3 regions of the Paenibacillus dendritiformis genome follow, and region 1 is predicted to be linked to each of the others. Evidence: riboswitches for the same ligand, from Rfam matches in the RefSeq annotation. Region 1 holds a riboswitch; each other region holds the start of a gene.
The links. A riboswitch is a leader RNA that binds a small molecule or an ion and turns the genes downstream of it on or off. The one in region 1 is predicted to bind S-adenosylmethionine.
Positions count from the first base shown of each region.

Region 1 (8,024 bases):
CATGGACAGCTTCCATATTCCGAATGTGCAGGCCGAAGGCTACGAGGCCGATGATTGCATCGGCACGCTGTCGCGGCTGTTCCGCGATGAGATGGAAGTGTATGTCTTGACAGGCGACCATGACATGCTTCAATTGGTGCATGAACGGACACGGGTCGTCATCATGAAGAAGGGACAAGGCAACTATGCCGTCTATTGCCCGCAGACGCTGATGGAAGAGAAGCAGCTTACGCCGGAGCAGATTATCGATGTGAAGGGGCTGATGGGCGATCCGTCGGACAACTATCCGGGCGTTCGCGGAATCGGCGAGAAGACGGCCCTCAAGCTGATTCAGCAGTATTCGTCGATAGACGGGATTCTTGCCAATATGAGCTCGCTCCCGGCAGGCGTCCGCGCCAAGATCGAGTCCGATCTGGAGATGCTCCATCTGTCGCGGCGGCTGGCGCGCATCCACTGCGACGCGCCGGTCGTATGCGAAGCCGATCAATGCGTGTTCCGGCCGCAGCGGGATGCGGTCGCGGCCATGTTCGAGCAGCTTGAGATGACAAGCATTCTTCGTCTGATCGAGACGGCCTAACGATTCGGCGTTCCGCTGCCGATACAATAGATAGCGAGATACGCATCGAATGACTAGAAGACCCTGTCCTCCCTGTACCCGGAACTCTTTAGAGGGAGAGGCGGGGTCGAATTGTTGGGGGAATGAGAGAGTTGAATCAGGACAATGTATGCCGGGCTCCTTCGGAACGCCGTGCGGGCCGATGGCGTTCCTGCCTTGCGGGCTTGATCGCATTCAGTCTGTTATGGGTGTGGACGCCGGGAGCGAAGGTCCAAGACGGCCGCCCTGCGGCGTCTGGCGTGGTCGTCGCGGCAGCCAAGCCCGCGAACAAGGTAAGCGTTTCCGTGAAGCGGGTCTCCCTCGGCCGCAAAGTCTTCCGCGTGACCACGGTACGCGTGCCCAAAGGAATGAAGCCGCATGTCTCCTTCGGCAAGGACCGCTTCGGCACGACCGCGACGCTGGCCCGCACCGCGAAGCGGACCGGAGCGAAGGCGGCGGTGAACGGAACCTACTTCGAGGCCTATGGAGGCCGTCCCGAGCCGTATGGCACGATTATCAACCGCGGCCGGGTCGAGCATACGAGCAATTACGGCACGGCCATCGGTTTCCGTCCGGACGGGCGGGCCGTGATGGACAGCCTGCGCATCGAGGTTAGCGGTCAAGTGACGGACGCGGACACCGAACGCACTTCGTCCTGGCATGCCTATTTCGTCAACCGAACGCCCAAGCGGGACGGCAGCGCGGCCGTATTGTACACGCCGCTGCGAGGCAGTTCGCTCGGCTTCGCCTACGGACGGGCCGTCGTCGTTCGCGGCGGCGTCGTGAAGAAGGTGACGGCCGGCCGCAATGTGAGCATTCCGAAGGACGGATATGTGCTTGTCTTTACGGGGACGGAGAAGCCGATGGCCGATCGGTTCCATGTGGGGGATAAAGTAACGATGTCGATTCGTTATACGGATAGGCTGGGCCATCCGATCGACTGGGACGACGTGCAGGTGGCGCTGGGCGGCGGTCCCCGTCTGGTGAAGGATGGCAAGGTGGCATTGAATCCGCGGGCGGAAGGCTTCAAAGAGGACAAAATATTGTCCAAGTCGGCGATGCGGAGCGGGATCGGCATCCTGCCCGACGGATCGATACTGTTGGCCACGGTTCCCTCCGCGACAATGAAGCAATGGGCGGAAATATGGAAGAAGATGGGTGCCGTACAAGCGATGAATCTGGACGGCGGAGCTTCGGCAGGATTGATGGCCAACGGCCGGGTCGTCACCAGACCGGGACGGGAGCTGAGCAATGTGCTCTGGTTCTCCGAGTAAGCAGTACGCCCGTTCCCGGCCATCGCGGAATCCAATCAGTCGGTAAAATGCGCCGCGCCGACGACGAGGGACAGGAATTGGCGCAGATCGGCGGCTTCTTCGTCGGTCAAGCGGTAGAAATGCTCCAGATAGCCTTCCTCCTCCAGGTCGTCCTGTCCGAGAATGGCGGTCAGGCCGCTCTGAAGATCGGTGACGAGCGTCTTGCCATAGAAGCGGGAAGTCGTCGTAAGGGCGAGATCGAAACGGCGCATGCTGCCGCCGATGAAGGTAACGAATCTCGTGGACGTGGCTTCGGTATGATCGGCCAAAAAATCGAGTTCATGTGCGCTCATGGGACAAGCCTCCTTGTATCGGTAACGCTATCATTATACCGCACGCATCTGAAAAGGCCATAATCAATTGACAGATTCTGTAGTCATGCTATAATCTAGATAAACTCATAACTAGGACGAGGAAGCACCTCTTCATGATGCGCAAGCCGCATTGGGAGAGGTGCTTTCTTTTTTTGCGTTCCCAGCTATGAGGGGCATTTGAGAAGCGAGAAGGAGGAAGGTAGATCATGCAGGTTGTATGGATGGTGAGATTGGAGCGAAGCATGGAGGAGGAAGGAAGCGATAAGCGGCCGAAGCGCGGCGGGAAGCGGAAGGAAGATTCACCTGCGGCTCCCTTCGGGCTCCTGACTGCGGGCGAGGAGCAGGGGCAATGGATGGTGCTGTGGGAGGCGGATGGCGCGGAGCCGGAGATCTGGTTCGAAGGCGGCGATTGGGCCGAGATGCGGGCATCGCTGCGGCGGGGCATGGCGCGGCTCATGAGTGCAGGTTACCGGCTGTCGCTCGGCTTCGTTCCGGAGGCGGACATTCATGAGCGCCGCATGCGGGAACAGCAGGAATGGATCGCCTGCTATGCCGATCTCCATCCGAATACGGAGGTGTATGATCGGCTGGCCCAATGGCGCAGGGAAGCGGCCACGCGTCTGAGACGAGCTCCGTACTGGATCGCGTCGAACCGGATGCTCCGCATGGTCAGCGCTTATTTGCCGCAGAATCTGGAGGAACTGGAGCAGATTCCGGGCTTCGGCGCGGTAAAGGTACGCGACTTCGGCGCAGAGATTATTCAGATTACGAAGCAGTACGACCGCACGACGGACTTCCCGCTCGACTGGGTGGCCGCTGCCGTCAGCGAGCCTGAATTCGCCAGATGGGTCTATGCGGAATGGGAAGCGAAGCAGGCGAATGAGCTGGCCAAAATATCGGAGCGCCGCCTGCTGATGGAAGGGCTGCAGCAAGGGATGGGGATCGGGCAGCTGATGGAGCGATTGCAGGTGGATCGGCGCGAATTGATTATGCGCATCGAGAAGATTGCGAAGGAAGGCGGCGCCTTTGAGCGGCTGGCCGAAGAGGAACTGGCTTCGATGCCTCCCGCCGAACGCGAAGCGGTTGAGTCGGCCCTCATTGAATTGGGGGACGAGTACATCAAGCCGATCTATATCAAGGCGTTCGGCGAAGCGGCGCTGGAACTGCCGGCTTCCGAGCTGCAGACCAACTATGAACGGATACGCTTCCTCCGGCTTCTGCACCGCAGACGGAAGAGCCGGGAGGCGCGGCAGGCTCAGGCCGGGTAAGCGGGAGAGCGGGAACAAGCCCGCCTCCCTTGTTGGGGGAGGCGGGCTTGGAAACCAACCTGTATCATATAAAGGCCACTTGCGGAACCTTTTATATCCAGTCCTTTTTGCGGAACAAGTAGAACATCAGGGCACCGAGTATGAGCATAAAGCCGATAATATAAAGCGAGCCGTAGGCCCAGTCCATGAATGGAATATAATCGAAGTTCATTCCGTAGATGCCGGTAATGAGCGTCAGCGGCATGAAAATCGTCGTAATCGCGGTAAATACGCGCATGATGTCGTTCGCCCGGTTCGCGATGCTGAGCTGATACGATTCTCGCAAGTTGCCCATCAGATCGCGGAAGGTCTCGAACGTCTCGGAGACTTTGACCGCATTTTCATAGATATCCCGGAAATACTTCTGCAGATCATCGTCGATGAGACGGAGATCCTTGCGGTAGAGGACCAGCAGCACTTCTTTTTGCGGCGCCAATCCTTTTTTGAGCCATAGAATCTCGCTGCGAAGACTAATGATTTCGTTCAGGTGGGCCTTCTTGGCGCTGACGATCAGTTCTTCCTCCAAGGTGTCGATCTTGGCTTCGATCCGATCGGCTACCGAGAAGTAGTTATCCACCACCAGATCGAGCAAGTGATACAGCATGCGGTCGGCCGAGCTCACCTGCTGCTCCCACAGCATCGGCTTGACCATGCGCAATTCATTGATTTTCTGCTTCGTCACGGTGATGATGAAGTGTTTGCCGAGAAAGATATTCAGGGCCCGCAGAAATATTTCCTCATCGTCGAAGCGGATGCTATTCAGCACGATGAAATAATGATTTTCATAGATTTCGATTTTGGGCCGCTGCTCTTCTTCGCTCATACAGTCCTCGACCGCGAGATCATGTATGGAGAACAAGGGCTGCAGCTCGACCAGATCTTCCAAATCGGCATCTAACCAATAGAAGCCGTTCTCCGGCGGAGCGAGTGTCATCTGTATATCATCCACCGGCGTGAAGACGCCTTCGTTTACTAGACGGATTTTCATTGCCAATCTCCCCTTCGGCCGCATATCCGATGCGGCAGCTTGCTTCGTCTACTTAGACGATTCGTGCAGGGCAGATGCAGATGAGAGCCGTAGACCCCAGGGCACGGCATTTATCCGCGCATGACGCTCGGGGATGGGCATAATGACAGAACGCAACAGCCGTCAAGCTGCACGGAGTCCCGCCGAATCGCCTTATTCGGTTGTCCGTTCGTACCTCGGCATTGCCTCGGGTCGCCATCCATCCGAAATTCACCCCAATTTGAAATGATTTACGATAATCTTCGAACTTTATGACAACTGTGCCGCTCAGGCACCTGTTAAGTATACCGCTCGGCACGTCCTTTTTTCAAGACAAAATCGGTTCGCTGCGGCGTACATGGAATACGATATGCCGGAAGGAGCAAAAGGTGATTTTCCTCTTGACTTCTGGCTCGTCTTGCCTTTAAATTATTACCAAGTCCTGTTCAGCTTCCCGGGACTGCAATCGAATATGAAATGTTAGCAATCTTATCAAGAGCAGGTGGAGGGACAAGCCCGATGAAACCCGGCAACCGGCCAGATGCGCAGAGCCGTTCTTGCATTCAAGGACGTATCTGCCGCGTGCACGGTGCTAATTCTTGCGGTAGCGGTCAGAGGACTGCTGCTGACAGATGAGAGAGGCGCATGAATCTGGAAATGCACAACCTTTCTCGAATGTCGGGAAAGGTTTTTTTGTACCCTTATCCCGCAAGCGACAACCACATTATGATGGATTTATGAAGGAGGAGAGCGTCATGCCGATCAAGATTCCCGATCATTTGCCGGCCAAAGAAATATTGTCTCAGGAGAATATATTCGTCATGGACGAAACCCGCGCGTATCACCAAGATATTCGTCCCTTGCGAATTGTGATCCTCAACCTGATGCCGACGAAAGAGACGACCGAGACGCAACTGCTGCGCCTCATAGGCAATACGCCGCTGCAAGTGGATGTGACGCTGCTTCATCCAGCGACGCACACATCCAAAAATACATCCGCCGAGCATTTGTCCTCATTCTATAAGACTTTCGATGAAATCCAAGGACAGCAATTCGACGGCATGATCATTACGGGGGCGCCGGTCGAGCAAATGGAATTCGAGGAAGTGACGTATTGGAACGAGCTGTGCGGCATTATGGAGTGGTCTTCCGCCAACGTAACGTCCACGTTCCATATTTGCTGGGCTTCCCAGGCCGGCTTGTACTTCCATTACGGCATTCCGAAATATCCGCTTGAGCGCAAAATATTCGGCGTCTATCCGCACTGTACCACCAAGGACAATGTGAAGCTGACGCGCGGCTTCGACGACGTATTCCTCGTGCCCCAGTCCCGGCATACGGAGATTCGCCGCGAGGACGTGGAGCGGGTGCCTGAGCTGGATATTCTCGCCGAGTCGGAAGAGGCGGGCGTCTATCTCGTGGCGACGCGGGACGGGAAGCATATTTTCGTGACCGGACATTCCGAGTACGACCCTTGCACGTTGAAATGGGAGTACGATCGGGATATCGCCAAAGGGATGGAGATGGATCTGCCGGTCAATTATTTCCCGAACAACGATCCGTCACGCCAGCCGCGTTCGTCGTGGCGCGCCCACGCCAATCTGTTGTTCTCGAACTGGCTGAACTACTATGTCTATCAGGAGACGCCGTACGAACTGGGCAATGCCGTATTGCGTAAGGAAGGGGCCAACGTATAATGGTGCAGCGCAACGAAGCCGATTACCGCATGGAAAGCCGCTTGGCCCAGATCGGGTCGGTTCACGATCCGGCGACAGGAGCCGTTAATTATCCGATTTACCAAGCTACCGCCTATCGTCATCCGAGATTGGGAGAGAGCACGGGGTTCGATTATATCCGTACGAAGAATCCGACGCGTACCGTGCTGGAGGAAGCGGCAGCCGCCCTGGAGCAGGGCGATGCCGGCTTCGCCTGCAGCTCGGGCATGGCGGCGATACAGACGGTGTTCGCCAAGTTCGGACAAGGCGATCATCTGATCGTGTCGCTCGATCTGTACGGCGGCACGTACCGTCTGCTGGAGCGGATATGGTCCCGCTGCGGGGTCACCGCCACCTATGTCGACACGAACGACCTGGACGCGCTCGAGTCATCCCGCACGCCGCAGACGAAGGCGGTCTTCATCGAGACGCCGACCAATCCCTTGATGATGATTACGGATATCGAGCGGGTGGCGGCCTGGGCGAAGAAACATGGCCTGCTGACGATTGTGGACAATACGCTCCTGACGCCGTTCTTCCAGCGGCCGCTGGAGCTGGGAGCGGACATCGTCGTACATAGCGCGACGAAGTACCTCGGCGGCCACAACGATGTGCTGGCCGGCCTTGTCGTCACGAAGGGCCGCGAGCTGTCGGAGGAGATGGCTTTCCTCCACAACTCGATCGGCGCCGTGCTGAGCCCGTCGGATTCCTATCAGCTGATGCGGGGCATGAAGACGCTGGCGCTGCGGATGGAGCGTCATGAATCCAACGCGACCCGCCTCGCGGAATGGCTGCTGGAGCACCCGGCTGTCGAAGCGGTCTATTATCCCGGGCTGGGGGCTCACCCGGGCTATGAGATTCAGCGGCGCCAGTCCTCCGGGAACACCGGCATCTTCTCCTTCCGCTTGAAGGATGCCCGCTATGTCGATCCGATTCTGCGCCATCTGAAGCTGATCGCGTTCGCCGAGAGCCTGGGCGGGGTCGAGTCGCTCATGACGTACCCGGCGGTGCAGACGCACGCCGACATTCCGGCCGAGATTCGGGACCGGATCGGGGTCGACGATCGGCTGCTGCGGTTCTCCGTCGGCATCGAGCATGTCGACGACCTGAGACAGGATCTGGCGCAAGCGCTGGAAGCGGCCCGCTTGGAGGTGGAGCAGGGATGAGCGGATCCGATAATTCGAAGCCGGAGTTGAAGCAAGGACAGGCGCTCGATTTTACAACGAAGCTGATTCATTTCGGCGGGGAAATCGACAAGACGACGGGCGCGTCCAGCGTGCCGATCTATCAGGCGGCGACGTTCCATCATCATGACATTTACGAGCCGCCCGAATTCGATTACTCGCGCTCGGGCAATCCGACCCGGCAGGCCTTGGAGGATCATATCGCCCTGTTGGAGGGAGGAACGAACGGCTACGCGTTTGCGTCCGGGATGGCGGCTATATCGTCCGCCTTCCTGCTGTTCTCTGCCGGCGATCACATTATCGTAACCGAAGATGTATACGGAGGGACGTACCGTCTGCTGACCACGATTCTGAACCGGCTTCGGATTGAATCGACCTTCGTCGACATGACCGATATCGATCGGGTGAAGGCGGCGCTGCGTCCGAATACAAAGGCCGTCTATATGGAGACGCCGTCCAATCCGACGCTCAAAATTACGGACATCGCGGAGGTATGCGGCTGGGCGAAGGAGCATGGGCTGCTGACACTGCTGGACAACACGTTCATGACGCCGTATCATCAGCTGCCTATCGCCCATGGGGTGGACATT
Region 1 covers NZ_AP025344.1:4,660,876-4,668,899, reverse strand. Annotated here, with positions in the region: gene L6439_RS20640 (5'-3' exonuclease) at 1-577, shown strand, start outside; gene L6439_RS20635 (phosphodiester glycosidase family protein) at 709-1,869, shown strand; gene L6439_RS20630 (DUF3055 domain-containing protein) at 1,905-2,201, opposite strand; gene L6439_RS20625 (HRDC domain-containing protein) at 2,429-3,490, shown strand; gene corA (magnesium/cobalt transporter CorA) at 3,582-4,517, opposite strand; SAM riboswitch class I at 5,022-5,174, shown strand; gene metA (homoserine O-acetyltransferase MetA) at 5,291-6,232, shown strand; gene L6439_RS20610 (aminotransferase class V-fold PLP-dependent enzyme) at 6,232-7,416, shown strand; gene L6439_RS20605 (trans-sulfuration enzyme family protein) at 7,413-8,024, shown strand, end outside.

Region 2 (8,024 bases), 3.2 Mb from region 1:
TCGTACGGCATACGGAGTCATCCGGCGGCTGCCTGGGATGGCCGCTCTGCAATGGCGAGTGGATTCCCGAGATGACGGGAGGAACCGCAATCGCTTTCATGCACCGGGTGGCCGCGGCGCTGCTGCTCGTTGTCGTTGCGGTGATGGCGCATTTCGCCTACCATCATCATAAGAACAATCGGGAGATCCAGCTGTGCGGGATATGGTCGATTGCGCTGTGCGCGGGGCAGATTGTAAGCGGGGCGCTCGTCGTCTTGGCGATCACGGATGAGAATTGGTATTTATTCGCGGGAATGCTGCATGCGGTGTTGATTTGCGGACTGTTCAGCGTGCTGTGCCATATGAGCATTCGCGTATGGCAGCTTCGGGAACGGGTATAATGCGAAAAGAAGCAGTCACTTGACGGTGCGCGGCGCCATGGCGGGCCAACGTGCTACAAGCGAACTGCTTCTTCTTGTATTGCGAGGGGTTACAGTGAACATAAGCCGGTTTACGCTCCTTCTCTCAATTGGCGGGCATCTTCGGCGTGAGCGCCGAACAGCAGTACGGACGCGGCCGCTTTCGCCGCAGCCAGCCAACGGACATTCCAACGTCTGCGCTCTGTCTCCCGATTCATGCTTCTCATGAACATCTACCTCCCGTAAAGTGTGGTCTTGCTTACCATGCTTTTATTGTACCGATACGGATGGGGCGGTGCCATGCAACCCGCTTACGTTTATCTTACATTGTCGTAAGCTGTCCGGTTGCAGCGCTTTAGGTTCTCATGAAAAACAGATATACTACATAATAGTACGTATCTGTGGCGTCTATTACAAAATTATCCTTATAACGAGACGATTTTTCAGCAATGATTCACCCAGCTAACGATCTAAGGAGGGCTAGCGTTGTCATTTTCCAATATTCGCAGTTTCATTCATACGCTCAAGCGGGAGAACGAGTTGGCGGTCATCGAAGCGGAAGTCGACCCCTATCTCGAGATCGCCGAAATTCACCGGCGGGTAATCGAGGAAGGCGGCCCCGCCCTGCTGTTCACGAATGTGAAGGGAAGCCCGTTCTCCGTAGCCACGAACCTGTTCGGGACGACCCGGCGGGTGGACATGGCCTTCGGGCCGAGACCGGAGCAGTTCGCCAACAAATGCATTGAGGCCGTGAATCGCCTCATGCCTCCCTCCCCGAAGAAGCTGTGGGAAGAACGAGGCCTCGTCAAGGAGCTGCTGAGCCTGCTCAAGGTAGGCATGAAGGATGTATCGTCCGCTCAGGCGCCGATTATGGACGTGAAGCGGACCGACATGCCGCTGAATGGCCTCCCGGCATTAACGAGCTGGCAGTTGGATGGAGGGCCGTTCATTACCCTTCCGCTCGTGTACACCGAGCATCCCGCGCGCAAGGGCAGCGATCATAACCTGGGAATGTACCGGGTTCAAATATATGATGACAAGACGACCGGGATCCACTGGCAGATCCAAAAGGGCGGCGGCTTCCATTACCACGAAGCCGAGCTGCGGAACGAGGCGCTGCCGGTATCGATCTACGTAGGCGGGCCGCCCGCATTGATTGCGGCCGCCATCGCGCCGCTTCCGGAGAAGCTGCCGGAGCTGCTCATGGCCTCCTTCGTCATGGGCGAGCGCCTGCCTGTCGTGGACAGCGGCTTCGAAGGGCACCGCATTCCGGCGGAAGCCGAGTTCGTCATCCAGGGCTATGTGCCGCCGCATGAGCGGCGGCTGGAAGGGCCGTTCGGCGATCATTACGGTTATTATTCCTGGGCGCATGACTTCCCGCTTGTCAATGTGAAGCACATGTATCACCGCAAAGACGCGATCTACCCGGCGACGGTCGTCGGCAAGCCTCGCCAGGAGGACTACTATTTGGGCGAGTATCTGGTCAAATTGCTGTCACCGGCCTTCCCGATGGTCATGCCGAGCGTGCGCAAGGTGCATCCTTATCCGGAGACGGGAGTCCATTCGCTGGCCGCCGCCGTCGTCCGCGAGAGCTATTCGCGCGAGGCGATGCTGAGCGGCTTCCGGATTCTCGGAGAAGGCCAGCTCAGCCTCACCAAATTCCTGATGCTCACTGATCAGGATGTCGATCTGGACAATTTCGCGCAGCTGATGGAGAACGTATTGGAGCGCTTCCAACCGGAGTCGGATCTGTATGTGCTGAACAATACGTCCCATGATACGCTCGATTATACCGGGCACAAGCTGAACCATGGCAGCAAGGGCATATTGCTGGGTGTCGGCGAGCCGGTCCGCGAGCTCCCGCATACGTACGAGGGGGGACCGATCGACGAAATAACGGATGTGGCCGTGTTCTGCCGCGGCTGCCTGACGATGTCCGGAGCGTCCTATGAGGCCGAGCCGCAGCTGGCGCAACGGCTGATGGAGCGGTTGGCCGATCAGGAGACGCCTTGGCCGCTCGTCTTCCTGGTGGACGATGCGCAAGTGGCCCGCACGCAGCTCTCTTTCCTGTGGACGGTGTTCACCCGCTTCAACCCTGCTTCTGATATATACGCGCGGATGGAAGTCCGAAATCACCACATTGCGTATCAACTGCCGATTGTTATCGATGCGCGCATGAAGCCGGGCTACCCGGACGAATTGTTCCCGCGGGAAGATATCGTGCAACGGGTTGACGATCGTTGGAAAGACTATTTCCCGAACGGATACTAATCGGGGGTGGTCGCGATGCTGCGAAGCCTGTTCGGGGAAGAGCCCCGCAGGGACGAAGGCGCGTTGAAGGAAGCGATGGAGGCGATAGACCGCTATCTGTCGCATGTAAGGAAGCAGATGGACAACGGCGGGGATCCGGGTCACTACTGGCGCAAAATCGAAATCTGGACGGTCGGGCTTCGCACGTCGCTCGATGAGCTGGAGGAGAGCATCTATGCCTCCGGCAAGTATGCGGAGCGGGTGACGAAGAAGTACCAGGATGATATGAATGATAATGAGCTGGATGATTATTACCGTCACGTTTACTTTTATAAAAATGCATTCATCCGCATCTTCTCGATCCTGGACAAGCTGGGGACGCTTTTGAATGAGGTGCTGCGGCTGGAGACGGAGGAAATGAAGCCGTTTTTCTCTTACTTCACGGTGCTCCGCCGCCTGCACTTGACAGGCAGGCATCCGCGTCTTACCGACAAGCTGTCCGGTCTGAAGCAGCTTCATGGAGAAGCGATGCAGCGCTTGCGCAAGCGCCGCAATACCGAGATTCATTATATGAATGCGGAGATGCAGGACGATCTGTGGCAGCGGCACCGGAGCTTGAACAGCAAGCTGCGGCTGGAGGATATCCAGGCGAACATGAACGATGTGGAAGAAGGCATGCAGATGGTGTGCGGCGCGCTTACCGCTTCGTTCCGCGCGATCGTTACCCTGGAAAAATGAAACGTAAGGTAAAAAAAGTCAATTGACAATACCCGAGTAATATCATATACTTTGAATAATTTCATAACGATTTCTTATCAAGAGTGGCGGAGGGACAGGCCCTGTGAAGCCCGGCAACCGATCCTGCAACCCGTATTTGCTCGCAGCTTACCGCTGCCGCAAGATTGCAGGATGTCAATGGTGCTAATTCCTTCAGAACGGATAAGTTCTGGCAGATAAGAAAGGGCGCTAACCCATCTGGAATGAAGAAGTATGAGACAGCCCCCTTTTGGCATCTGCCAAGAGGGGGCTTTTGGCGTGAATATACAGAGATACGGGTCACCGCTAATTAGGAAGGGGAAAACTATCATTGATTCGTCTGGAGCATATCAGCAAACAATATGAAGCCAAAGGGAAGCTGTCCGGACCTCTCGCATTGAATGATGTCAGTTTGACGATAGAGCAAGGGGAAATTTTCGGCATTATCGGCCACTCCGGGGCCGGCAAGAGCACGCTGCTGCGCAGCATCAACCTGCTGGAGCGCCCGACCTCCGGGAAGGTGTTCGTGGATCAGGTGGACATGATGAAGCTGTCGAAGCGGGAGCTGCAGGAGCAGCGCAGCAAGATCGGCATGATTTTTCAGCATTTTAATCTGCTGTCCTCGGCGACCGTGTTCGACAATATCGCTTTCCCGCTGCGGCTGCAGAACACGCCTGCCGCCCAAGTGAAGGCGAAGGCGGATGAATTAATCCGTCTCGTCGGACTGGAGGAGCACCGCAATAAATATCCGGCGCAGCTGTCCGGGGGACAGAAGCAGAGAGTCGGCATTGCGCGCGCGCTGGCCAACGATCCGAAGGTGCTGCTCTGCGACGAAGCGACCTCCGCGCTCGATCCGCAGACGACGCAATCGATTCTGGAGCTGCTGCTCGATATTAACCGCCGCTTCGGCATCACGATCGTGCTCATCACCCATGAGATGCATGTCATTCAAGCGATATGCGATCGGGTCGCCGTCATTCATGCCGGCCAGATTGCGGAGCAGGGCAAGGTGGTCGACGTCTTCCTGAAGCCGCAGCATCCGGTGACGAGGGAGTTCATTATGGAGGAGCGCCATGACGCCGACCTGCAGCCGTGGATGGCCTTCCAGGGGCAGGCAGGCGACCATTCGCGCGTCGTCAAGATCAATTACTTGGGCGATGTCACTTATGAGCCCGTGCTGCAAACCGTCCTCACCGAAGCGGGTGTCCGCTTCACGATACTGCAGGGCACGATATCGCGCATGAAGGATATACCATACGGACAATTGGTCGTTCGTCTGGACGGCGGCCTGCCGGATGTCGAGCGTTCGCTCTCCGCGCTGAAGGATAGAGGACTTGAAGTGGAGGTGATCGCGTAATGAAGGATCTCGATTTCTCCAAAATCAACTGGGATGAGCTCGGTACGGCGACAAGCGACACGCTGGCGATGATGCTGTTCTCCGTGCTGTTCACGATCGTAATCGGGCTTCCGCTCGGCGTGCTGCTTTATTTGACGGGAAAATCAAAAGGAACGGCCGGAAGAACCGTATATTTCGGGGTCTCTTTTATCGTTAATATTTTGCGTTCCGCGCCATTCGTTATCTTGATGATTGCACTCATTCCAGTTACTCGGATGATCGTCGGCACCTCGATCGGGGTCGAAGGCACGATTCCGCCGCTCGTTATCGCGGCTGCGCCTTTCTTCGCCCGCCTGGTGGAGACCTCGCTGCGCGAGGTGGACCGCGGCGTCATCGAAGCCGCGCAGGCGATGGGCGCCTCCACTTGGCAGATCGTGCGCAAGGTGCTGCTGCCGGAGGCGATGCCGGGCTTGATCGCCGGCACGACGATTACGGCGGTGACGCTCGTCACCTATACGGCCATGTCAGGCATGGTCGGCGGCGGCGGTCTCGGGGACTTGGCGATTCGATACGGGTATCACCGCTATGAATTTGAAGTCATGATCATTTCGATTTTTATTATGGTGCTGCTCGTCCAAATCCTGCAATGGATTGGCGACGCGTTCGTCCGCAGATTCACCCGGAAGTAGCGGCCGCCGACGGCGGACAAGGTTCCGGCTGCGGATCACGACTGGAATTCGCCCGGTATCGGGCTTCCATATATACATGTAAAAAGCGCATTTTCAAAATGGGGAATTCGGGAGGAGAAGAGAGACATGAAAAAATGGACGTATGTATTGACGTTGATTGCGCTGATCGGCTTGCTCGCGGCATGCGGCAGCAAATCGTCGACAGGAACGGATACAGGCTCGGCGAACGAGGCGGGCGCAGGGGGCGGCAAGGAGACGGTGAAGCTGGTAGTCGGCGCATCGCCGGTGCCGCATGCCGAGATTTTGAAGCATATCGCACCGAAGCTGAAGGAGCAAGGCATTGAGCTCGAGGTGAAAGAGTTCACGGACTATGTGCAGCCGAACGTGCAGGTCCATGAGAAGCAGCTCGATGCGAACTTCTTCCAGCACAAGCCATACATGGACAACGAAGTTACGGAAAAGGGCTATGATCTCGTAAGCGTGGGGAATGTCCATGTCGAGCCGTTCGGCGGGTATTCCAAATCGATCAAATCGATTGATGAATTGAAGGACGGCGACACGGTGGCGATCCCGAACGATCCGACCAACGGCGGCCGCTCGCTCCTTCTGTTGGAGAAGCAAGGCCTGATCAAGCTGAAAGAAGGCGCTGGCCTGAACGCCGGCGTGAAGGATATTGCCGAAAATCCGAAAAATCTGAAGTTCAAAGAGCTTGAGGCGGCAATGCTTCCGCGTACGCTGGATGAAGTCAACCTGGCGCTCGTCAACACGAACTATGCGCTGGAAGCCGGACTCAATCCGACGAAGGATGCCCTCTTCATCGAGGATAAGGAGTCCCCGTATGCGAACATCTTGACGGCGCGAAGCGACAACAAAGACAGCGATGCGATCCAGAAGCTGCTGGCTGCGCTGCAATCGGATGACGTAAAGCAGTTCATCGGCGAGAAATACGAAGGCTCCATCGTTCCGGCATTCTAAGAAGCGTTATCTTCGGTCTTCGAATGGCCCCCTTGCACGGCAGCATATTTGCCCTGCAAGGGGGCTTTTTCATGCGTTCGTAAGTTGGGTGGTGAATTTTAGGAAACATTTTAAAAAAACCGAAAGGAAATTGGCGTTGGCTGCCGAAACCGTGTTAGGAACTCAATACGATTGGTAGGGGGAAGAGGTCATGTTCGAACGAATCGATACGGTATTTGTCCGGGTGCCTGATCTGGAGGCGGCCAAGACATGGTACATGGAGGTGCTCGGGCTTGCGCTGAAATGGGATAATGATCATATCGCCGTCCTGGCGTTGGGCGAGACGCCCCTCACGTTGATGAAGACGGAAGCTTCATCGTTCATTCCGGCGTCGGATGCCGCATTCAATTTCTATGTGAAGGATGCGGAAGCCGCTCATCGGCACTTGCGGGCTGCAGGAGTCGAGGTATCGGCGGTGGAGGAAGGAGAAGGCGTGAAGTGGTTTTTATTTCAAGATCATTGCGGCAACGCCCTGGAGGTATGCTCCTTCTAAGGAAGTGTGCTGTCCCTCCTCAAGTTGTTCTGCCCTGGCAAATCGCATATACTGAAGAGGAACGATGCGGAAGCCGGGAGGAGGAGATGATGTTGGAACAGGAGCGCAGGATTGCGCTGATTACGGGCAGTGCCAAGGGGCTGGGGAAGATGTCCGCGCTCGCCTTGGCCGAAGCCGGACATGATATTGTCCTCAATTATATGCATAGCGAACGCGAGGCAACCGAGCTCCAACGCCAGATTGCTTCCATAGGAGTCCGCTGCTTGCTCGTGCAAGCCGATATCTCGAAGCCGGAAGATATCAAGCGGCTCGTCCATACGATGAATGAACGAATAGGCATGGCGGACATCGTCGTCAACAATGCCGGACCCTTCGTCCGGGAACGCCGCCTGTTCGCTGACTATACCGAAGAGGAAATTCTGTTCCTGCTGAACGGCAACCTGACCGGGGTCATGCTGCTCGATCATATGCTGCTTCCCTCCATGCGCCGGCGCGGGTGGGGACGAATCATCCATTACGGATTCGGCCATGCGGGAGAAGCGCGTTCGTGGCCGCACCGCGCCGTATACGCCGCAGCCAAGGTCGGACTCGTCTCTTTTACGAAGACGCTGGCGGTGGAGGAGGCTCCCTATGGCATAACGGTCAACATGATCTGCCCCGGAGATATTCGCGGGGACAACAAGGAGCGGCGCATCGACGAGGTGCAGGGCGTGCCGGATGAAGAGACGCCTCGCGGCCGTCCGGGCACTGGCGAGGATGTGACTCGGGTCATTCGCTTTTTATGCGAGGACCGCTCGGATTTCTTCACTGGCAACATCATGAATGTGTCCGGCGGGCTCGACCCGATACGGGCCAATATCGGCAACCTTTCGTAAGCCGGAGGAGCGGATTCCCTCGGGAAGGCGGGTTTTAAAAGTTTCTTTTTTGAACAACCTCTAGTAAGGATGAATATTGCGTTATGCTGGAGCTTAATGCCCCTGTCCTGACAAGAGCGCGGTGCGCCGCGCTTTTCAGCCGGATGGAGGGCGTTTTTTCATATCGCGTGAGAAGAACAGGTGGTAGACAAGATGAGCAGACTGACCAAAGAA
Region 2 covers NZ_AP025344.1:1,274,024-1,282,047, forward strand. Annotated here, with positions in the region: gene L6439_RS05605 (COX15/CtaA family protein) at 1-380, shown strand, start outside; gene L6439_RS29275 (hypothetical protein) at 491-625, opposite strand; gene L6439_RS05610 (UbiD family decarboxylase) at 885-2,669, shown strand; gene L6439_RS05615 (Cthe_2314 family HEPN domain-containing protein) at 2,685-3,386, shown strand; SAM riboswitch class I at 3,458-3,608, shown strand; gene L6439_RS05620 (methionine ABC transporter ATP-binding protein) at 3,736-4,761, shown strand; gene L6439_RS05625 (methionine ABC transporter permease) at 4,761-5,429, shown strand; gene L6439_RS05630 (MetQ/NlpA family ABC transporter substrate-binding protein) at 5,556-6,404, shown strand; gene L6439_RS05635 (VOC family protein) at 6,595-6,936, shown strand; gene L6439_RS05640 (SDR family oxidoreductase) at 7,026-7,811, shown strand; gene L6439_RS05645 (sugar diacid recognition domain-containing protein) at 8,004-8,024, shown strand, end outside.
Region 2: linked by a shared signal. The riboswitch ahead of L6439_RS05620 (methionine ABC transporter ATP-binding protein) and the one ahead of metA (homoserine O-acetyltransferase MetA) in region 1 are both predicted to bind S-adenosylmethionine.

Region 3 (8,024 bases), 270 kb from region 1:
CGACGAGGAAGAAGCCGCTGTTGCCGATTTGATACGCCAGTATCGCGAGCACGCCCAGGGTGAAGGCCCTTCCGGCGAACAGACCGGGCGGAATCAGCGGATGATGCCCCCGCTTGGCCATCCCGGCTTCATGAAGCATCAGCAGGACGAGGCTGAGCGCCGCTCCGGCGAAGCTGAGAAATACCCACAGCGGCCAGCCGGCTTCCCGCCCGACGATCAGGGGATAGATCAAGAGCAGCAGGCTGCAGGTCAGGATCGCAATGCCGGTTATGTCCATGCTCTTCTGCTCCTCCGCCCGCGTATCGCGCACCAGCGGGATGACGCACAGCGCCGCCGCGATTCCGATAGGGAGGTTGATGAGAAAGACGGACCGCCATCCCAAGCCCCAGCCGTTCCAATGCAAAATGATGCCCCCGATAATCTGTCCGGCGATAAGCCCCAGTCCGCTGACCGCGCCGTAGAACCCGATCGCCTTGCCTTTTTCCTCGGGCGGGAATATCACTTGAATGATCGTAAGCACCTGGGGGATCAGGATGGCGGCCCCGATCCCTTGGAGCACCCGGGCGAAGATAAGGAACGCTGCGCTGGCCGCCATGCCGCACAGCCCCGAGGCGGCGGTGAAGACAAGCATGCCGGCGATGAACATCTTTTTGCGGCCGAAGCGGTCGCCGAGGCGGGCGCCGGGAATGAGGAGCACGGCATACGACAGCACGTAGGCGGCGACGATGAATTGCACTTGCGCAGCGCCGGCCTGGAGCTGGGTCTGTATCGACGGGATTGCGACATTGACGATGAACGAATCCAGAATTACCATAAAGGTGCCGAGCAATAAGACGGCCAGGGCCCACCAGCGTCTGGCATCGAATGCCGGGGCTGCCTGCGCATACACTTTGTTCATAGTAAAATCTCCTTGCGTCAGATGGTTTTTTTGCCTTAGAAGTATTCGTAAATACTACTACAAACTCTCCAAAAAAGAGGAAATACTCCGCAGAATTAATCTAAGTATTTCCGGTAAGGGTGAATAATGTCATCGTAATGATCGCCGTAGCGTTCAGTGAACATGCCGCCGAAGTCCTGCTCGACCCGATCCATAATGACGTCGTGGTAGAAGCCGTTCAGCAGCAGCTCGACGACGGCGGGATGATTCGTCTCCAGGGCGGACAGCTTGACGGTGCTGCCGAAGCTCCCGAGCAGAGCGGAGCGGGAATCGCACAGAATCGAGAACTTCCTCGCCTCCGACGCGTCCCAGGCATCGCTTCGGCGATGGAACAGCACGCGGTTCAGCCGGACGGCGCATTCCCCGATCACGATCAGCGTCACGAAGACGCCTCTCCGCTCCGCCTCCAGCAGCGGCTCCTCGACCCAATGGACATCTTCGGCCCAAATGTCGACGACGATGCTTTTGTCCGCATTGGCCGCAAGGCGCCGGATGGCGGTGCGAATCGCGTTGTCGCCCTGCCAATTATAGAAGGACGCCGCCGACTGCGGCGGAGACTTCAGATGCTTCACCAGCGTGCGTGCGGTCTGCTCGAAATCGGATTGAAGCATGCGGACGAGCTGTTCGATCGGGACGGCATCGTACAGGACGGGGTCCGCTTCGATCGCGCGGCATACGCCTTTGTCCGTCAAGGAGCGCAATGCGGCGTACACGTTGGTGCGGGAGACGGAGACCTTTTTGGCCACTTCATAGCCTGAAATCTTCGGCTCCGCATGCAGCGCCAGATAGCATCTCGCTTCCAGCTCGGACAGGCCCAGCTTGCGCAATTCCTCGATCATCGGATGGCAACCTCCTCTCGGTACAGATGCTCAAGCAAGGAGAGAGCTTGCTTGAAGGTCATCGCATAGTATTATTTAGAAATACTACTATAGAGATGGACGGCAGTCAAGAGGGCGCTGCTCGGTTTTTTATGCGCCGGGATCGATCCAGCGGAACCATCGCCCGTGTCCTTCGGTCTCGGCAAGCACCGTTCTGCGTTCAACCCCGCCGATATATTCATCCAGATGCAGATTCGCGTCCCACATATTGTTGTACAGGTGGAACAGATCGCGTCTGCTGCCCATCTCCCTGATGTGCTGCTCAAGGCGCCGCTTCGCTTCCGGCGGCATCTGATTGGCGACATGGGTATGGAAGACGCAGATGGCCGCGTCGTCGGGAATGCCGGCCGCGAGACTCGGGAGCAGCTCGGTCCCGTCTCCCTCGATCAGCTTCACCGGCTGTCCGGTCAGGCAGCGGGCCGCATCGTCGAACAGCGCGACTCTGTCCCGGTGTCCGGGCCAGATCAAAGCCCGCAGCCATCGGCGGTCTTCCGGATCGGACAACTGGTTGATATGCAGATCGACGCCGATCCGGGCGGTAACAGGGGGACTGTGCGGCAGCAGCGGCGGGGCAGTGTCTCCGCCTCCGATAATGGCCGCCGCGATCCGGACCTCTCCGGCCGGGTTGCCGTACACAACTCCGGATCCGTAGGAATACCCGTACTGATCCCATATCAGCTGCAGTCCCGCGCTCGTGCCGATCTCGATCAGCGCCAACGGTTTGCGTATGTTCTCGTAGATGTGGCAGAAGCTCGGGTACAGATAGGCGCAGCGCCTGACCTCGTTCGTCTGTACGATCTTGGTCTTCAGGAGCGTAACGATACCGTCAGCGTATTTGAGGCAGAAATCCTTGAACGGCGGGAACGATTGCCGGATGTCTCCCGGCTCCTCGACGAGTCCGTCATAGTAGCGGCGCAGCTCGTGATCGGCGCCGGAGAGCAGCAAGTATTGAACCGCGCCGAAGAGCAGGTTCGGCACCGGCTGGCCCGGTCTTGCATGCGAGGCGATCCGGAGCAATTCATTGTCGGCGGCGATGCGCAGCGCCAGATGCTCGTACAGATCGCAGGATCCTGCGCATTCTTGACGCGCAAAGCGTGCGAAACGGTCGGACAAGCTTGCGTTAGCCAAATCAACCCCTCCTTTTTCCACCATTTTACAACGAGCGGGTGATAAGTGATATTTCTAGTTTTTTGTCGAGGCGATTAAGAAAAGTGATTGCCGAGGCAGAGAAAGAGCGGGAGCCTGCGCCCCCGCCCTCCAGTCGCTATGATGTTCCGGCGGCCGCCGATTCCAGCTGCAGCATCGCTTGCCGCACATCGTCCGCCGTCACGTTCCGGTTCATCAGATGAATCGACTCCTGCGGATGGACAGACGCGGCCGCGACGCGGTCCAGCGTCTCGCGATCCGAAGCGGACAGCCCGAGATCGGACAGGCGGCGGGGGAGGCCCATATCCTGGTAGAATGGCAGCAGGCGCTCGACTTCGGCCAGATTGCCCTCCAGCGCGAGCTGGACGAGAATGCCATAGGCGACCTTGTCCCCATGGAGCAGCTGATGCGTCGCGGGGGCTGCCGTCAGCCCGTTGTGGATCGAATGGGCCCCCGCGATTCGCCCCGCATGGTCGCCGAAGCCGCCGACCGTGCCGCCCGTCATAATGATCGTCTCGACGGCGAGCGTGAACGCGTCCGTCAATTGCTGCCGCTCGGCATCCCGAACGCTCTGCGGGCCGTGCTCCAGCAGAGCGGTCTGGCACAGGCGGGCCGTGAGGTGCGCGATCCTCACGGCCGCGGGCGGCTGGCTCCACTGGCGGACGAGCACGGCGGCCTCGTACCATTTCGCCAGCGTATCGGCGATGCCGGCCCGCAGGTAAGCGGCCGGCGCGCGCAGGGCGATCTGCGGATCGACCAGCACCATGAGCGGACTTCTCGGATGGAGCGTGTAATGCGTGAAGCGGCCCCGTTCATCGTAGAACACGCTGAGCGGCGTCCAGGCCGCGCAGTTCGACGCGAGCGTCGGCACGAGCACCGTGTCGAGTCCGGCTTCGATGCCTGCCGCCTTGACGAGGTCCATCACTTTGCCCCCGCCGACGCCGAGCACAATATCGGCCTGTGCCTCCCGTGCCTCGCGGGCGATGCGGCTGGCCTCCGCCAGCGTGCACTCGCCGCGGTACGCCAGCGTCAGCAGCGTCATCTCCGTCTGCCGCGGCCAATACGGAGCCGCGGCCTCCCAGGAGCGCTCGCCGTGCACGACGAGCGCCCGGCGGCAGCCGTACGGCTGGAGCAGGGACTCCAGCTTCTCCAGGATGCCGGCTTCGCAGCGGTAGATGGCGGGAGCCCCTCTGACGATAAGGGGCTGTTCCAGCGTTGTCATTTCCAATCCCTCCCCATCGGTTCTTCCTTACTTCCGGTTCAGCATCCACTCCGGCTTGCCGAAGCCCTGGAACTGTTCATCGATTCTCTGCTCGAATTCCGGCGACTCGACCGCTTCCTTCAGATCCTTCGCGAAGGCCTTATCCTTGTCGGCCGTGTTGATGACGACCCGGTTGCGGTAATCATCCGGCATATTTTCCAGCTTCAGCGCGTCGAGCAGATTCATCTTGGCCGCGAGGGCGAAGTTGCCCGGCACGAGGGCAAGATCGGCGCTGTCGACGGCACGCGGCAGCTGGGCGGCTTCGATCGGCTGCAGCACGAGCTGCTTCGGGTTGTCCTTGACGTCCTTCTCCGAGACGCGCAGCGGATCGATGTCGTCCTTGATCGTCAGGAGGCCGGCATCCTGCAGCAGCCCCAGCGAACGGGCCAGATTGGTCGGATCGTTCGCCAGCGCGACGGTGCTGCCCTCGGCGATCTCGTCGAGCGAGTTGTATTTCGAGGAGTAGATGCCCATCGGCGCCGTCGGTACGGCGATCAGATCGGTCAGCTCTAGCTTGTTCTCCTTGGCGAAGTTATCCATATAGATTTTGTGCTGGAACAGGTTTGCGTCCAGATCGCCGTTGGACAGCGCCAGATTCGGCTGCACGTAATCTCCGAATTCGACGATTTCGATCGTATAGCCTTTTTTCTCCATAATCGGCTTGATCGCCTTCGTCAGCATATCGCTGTATGGGCCTGCGGTGGCCCCGAACTTCAACGTTCTGCTCTCCTCCTGCTTCGCATTGTCCCCGCCGCTGGAGGACGAACCGCTGCCGCAGGCGGCCAGCAGGCCGAATGTCAGGATAAGCGAGAGAAGAATGACTGTCTTTTTCATGATGATACCCTCCATAATATGTGAAATGATGTTGAAGCCTCCGTTAGCTTGCGTTAGCGCTTGTCTACCTTTTTGGCCGCGAAATCGCCGGCATATTGAATGAGCTGCACAAGGCAGATAAGGATGATGACGGTGGTGAACATGACCATATTGTCATAGCGGTAGTACCCGAAGCGGATCGCCAGATCGCCGATGCCGCCTCCGCCGATCGTCCCGGCCATGGCCGAGTAGGCCACAAGACTGATGGCCGTGATGTTGATCCCCTGGACGATGCCGGGCTTCGCTTCGGGAAGCAGCACATCCTTGATGATCATCCACGGCGTGGCCCCGATCGACACCGCCGCTTCGATGACGCCCTTGTCGATCTCGCGCAGCGCGGTCTCGACGAGCCGGGCGAAGAACGGGACAGCGGCAACCGATAACGAGACGGATGCGGCCGTCGGGCCGATGGTGGTGCCGGCGATCAGCTTCGTCAGCGGCAGCAGCGTGACGAGCAGGATGATGAACGGAATCGACCGGATCATGTTGACGAAGAAGCCCAGGATCACGCGGGTCAGGCGGTTTTCCAGGAACAGTCCTTTATCCGTCACAAATAATATTATTCCAATAGGAAGACCCAGAATTAAAGCGGCAACTAATGAGATGCCCACCATATACAAGGTCTGAAAAAACGCCTTGTACAGATCGGGCAGGATCTGTATGAGGGAGTCCATCTTATCTGATTACCTCCAGTCGGTGCGTTCGCGATGCGATATAATCCATGGCCCGCCGGACTTCGGCCGGGTCGCCGTTCAGCTCCAGGATAAGGATGCCGAGGGGCGCATCATGGATATATTCGATTTTGCCATGCAGGATATTGCCCATGACGTCGAACCTCTTCAGCATATCGGTAATGACGGCTTCCTCCGCCTGCGGGGCGACGAAGTGAACCTTGACGACGGTGCCGGCGCCGTTCCGGAGCAAGCGGTCGGGCAGCTCGAATTGGAACAGGCTGCTGATGAAGGAGCGGGTCATCGGATGCTGCGGATTCGCAAAGATATCATAGACAGGTCCCTCCTCGACGACGCGGCCGTTCTGCATGACCGCCATCCGATCGCAGATCGCCTTGACGACTTCCATCTCATGGGTAATCAGCACGATCGTCAGCTTCCATTCACGGTTGATCTTTTGCAGCAGGTCGAGGATGGACTGAGTCGTCTCCGGGTCGAGCGCGGATGTCGCCTCGTCGCAGAGCAGCACATGCGGATCGTTCGCGAGAGCTCTGGCGATGCCCACCCGCTGCTTCTGGCCGCCGCTCAGCTGCGAAGGATAGACGTCGCGCTTGTCGGCCAAGCCGACCATCTCCAGCAGCTCGGTCACGCGCGCTTCGATATCCGCCTTGGATGTCCGGTTCGCCTTGAGCGCGAAGGCGATGTTCTCGTAGACCGTCTTGGATCGAATCAGGTGAAAATGTTGAAAGATCATCCCGATTTTCAACCGGGCCTGACGGAGCTGCTCGCCCTGCAGCTTGGTCAGATCGACGCCGTCGACGAGGATGCTGCCCGAGCTCGGCTGCTCCAGCAGATTGATGCAGCGCAGCAGGGAGCTTTTGCCCGCTCCGCTTCGCCCGATGATGCCGTAGATGTCGCCCTTCTCGATATGCAGCGAGACATGATCGACACCGACGACCGTTCCCGTCTTGCTCCGGTACTCCTTGACGAGATTCCTTATCTCTATCATCTCTCTCACACTCCAATGTCCATCTGTATCGGCCCGTTCGTCCGGCATCCATTCCAGCGAATGAAAAAAGCCTCTTTCAGGAGAGAAAGAGGCTGCATTGCATCGCTAGGAACCACTTATCTCTCAGAATGCCGCGCATTCTGTAGGATTTAGCACCTTTTACCGCAAATGGGTAAGGTTGCCGGACGTCATAGGGCCTATTCCCTCAGTCGCTCTTGATAAGGTCAAGAAAATGAAATTGTCATGTGAGAATCATACACAGGATTGCGGCGGTTGTCAATTTTATTTTCATAGGATTAGTCGGGAATAGGCGGAGCGGCCTCTGCGGCCGCATGCTGCGCCTCCGGCGCGATCTCATACTGGGCGGGCGGTTCGGCCCCGAGCAGATGCTTCACGAAATAATCCCATTTGCGCCGGATGAAATAGCGGTTGGACTGAATGCTGTGATTGACGTTCGGCATGATGAGCAGATCGAAGTCCTTGTTCGCCCGAATCAGCGCATCGACGAGCTGCATCGTATGGGCGATATGGACGTTGTCATCCATATCGCCGTGCGCGAGCAGCAGCTTGCCCTTCAGATTGGCCGCCAGTCGGGCGTTGTCCTGACGGGCGTACCGCCCCGGATGTTCTTTGCCGGGCAGCCCCTGGAAGCGCTCGCCCCATGCCGCAATGTAGGCGCGCTGATCGTGATTGCCGGCCCCCGAGACGGCGACGGAATAGACGTCGGGATAGGTCAGGATGGCCCGGGCCGAGCCGTAGCCGCCTCCGGAGACGCCCCAGATGCCGACGCGCTCCGGATCGATGAACGGGTAGCGTTCGGCCAGCTGCGGGATGGCGGCGGCATGATCGGCCAATCCGGCCGCATGCTCCAGCCTGCCGTCGGACGTGTCATGGAACGCCTTCGAGCGGTACGGCGTCCCCGTCCCGTCCATCACGATCGCGGCGAAGCCGAGCTGGGCGAACGATTGGGCGCCGCCGGAGAAATCAAGGGGGGCCTCGAACAGGAACGACTTCGGCGTATTGAGAAGCTGGGGCCCGCCATAGAAATAGTCAATCAGCGGATACTTCCGCCCCGGTTCGCGGGATGCGGGAGGGACCAGAATGCCGTACAGATCCGTCTCTCCATCCGCGGCCTTGACCGTAAATCGTTCCGGCAGCTGATAGCCCTGCTCCAGCAGCAGCTCGATATCGGCCCGTTCCAGATCCCGGGCGAGGGTGCCGTCGTTGTGGCGCAGCACGGATACCGGGG
Region 3 covers NZ_AP025344.1:4,927,796-4,935,819, reverse strand. Annotated here, with positions in the region: gene L6439_RS21895 (MFS transporter) at 1-898, opposite strand, end outside; gene L6439_RS21890 (TrmB family transcriptional regulator) at 994-1,776, opposite strand; gene L6439_RS21885 (DUF2332 domain-containing protein) at 1,906-2,967, opposite strand; gene L6439_RS21880 (iron-containing alcohol dehydrogenase family protein) at 3,080-4,183, opposite strand; gene L6439_RS21875 (MetQ/NlpA family ABC transporter substrate-binding protein) at 4,211-5,056, opposite strand; gene L6439_RS21870 (methionine ABC transporter permease) at 5,110-5,769, opposite strand; gene L6439_RS21865 (methionine ABC transporter ATP-binding protein) at 5,771-6,775, opposite strand; SAM riboswitch class I at 6,889-7,000, opposite strand; gene L6439_RS21860 (S9 family peptidase) at 7,072-8,024, opposite strand, start outside.
Region 3: linked by a shared signal. The riboswitch ahead of L6439_RS21865 (methionine ABC transporter ATP-binding protein) and the one ahead of metA (homoserine O-acetyltransferase MetA) in region 1 are both predicted to bind S-adenosylmethionine.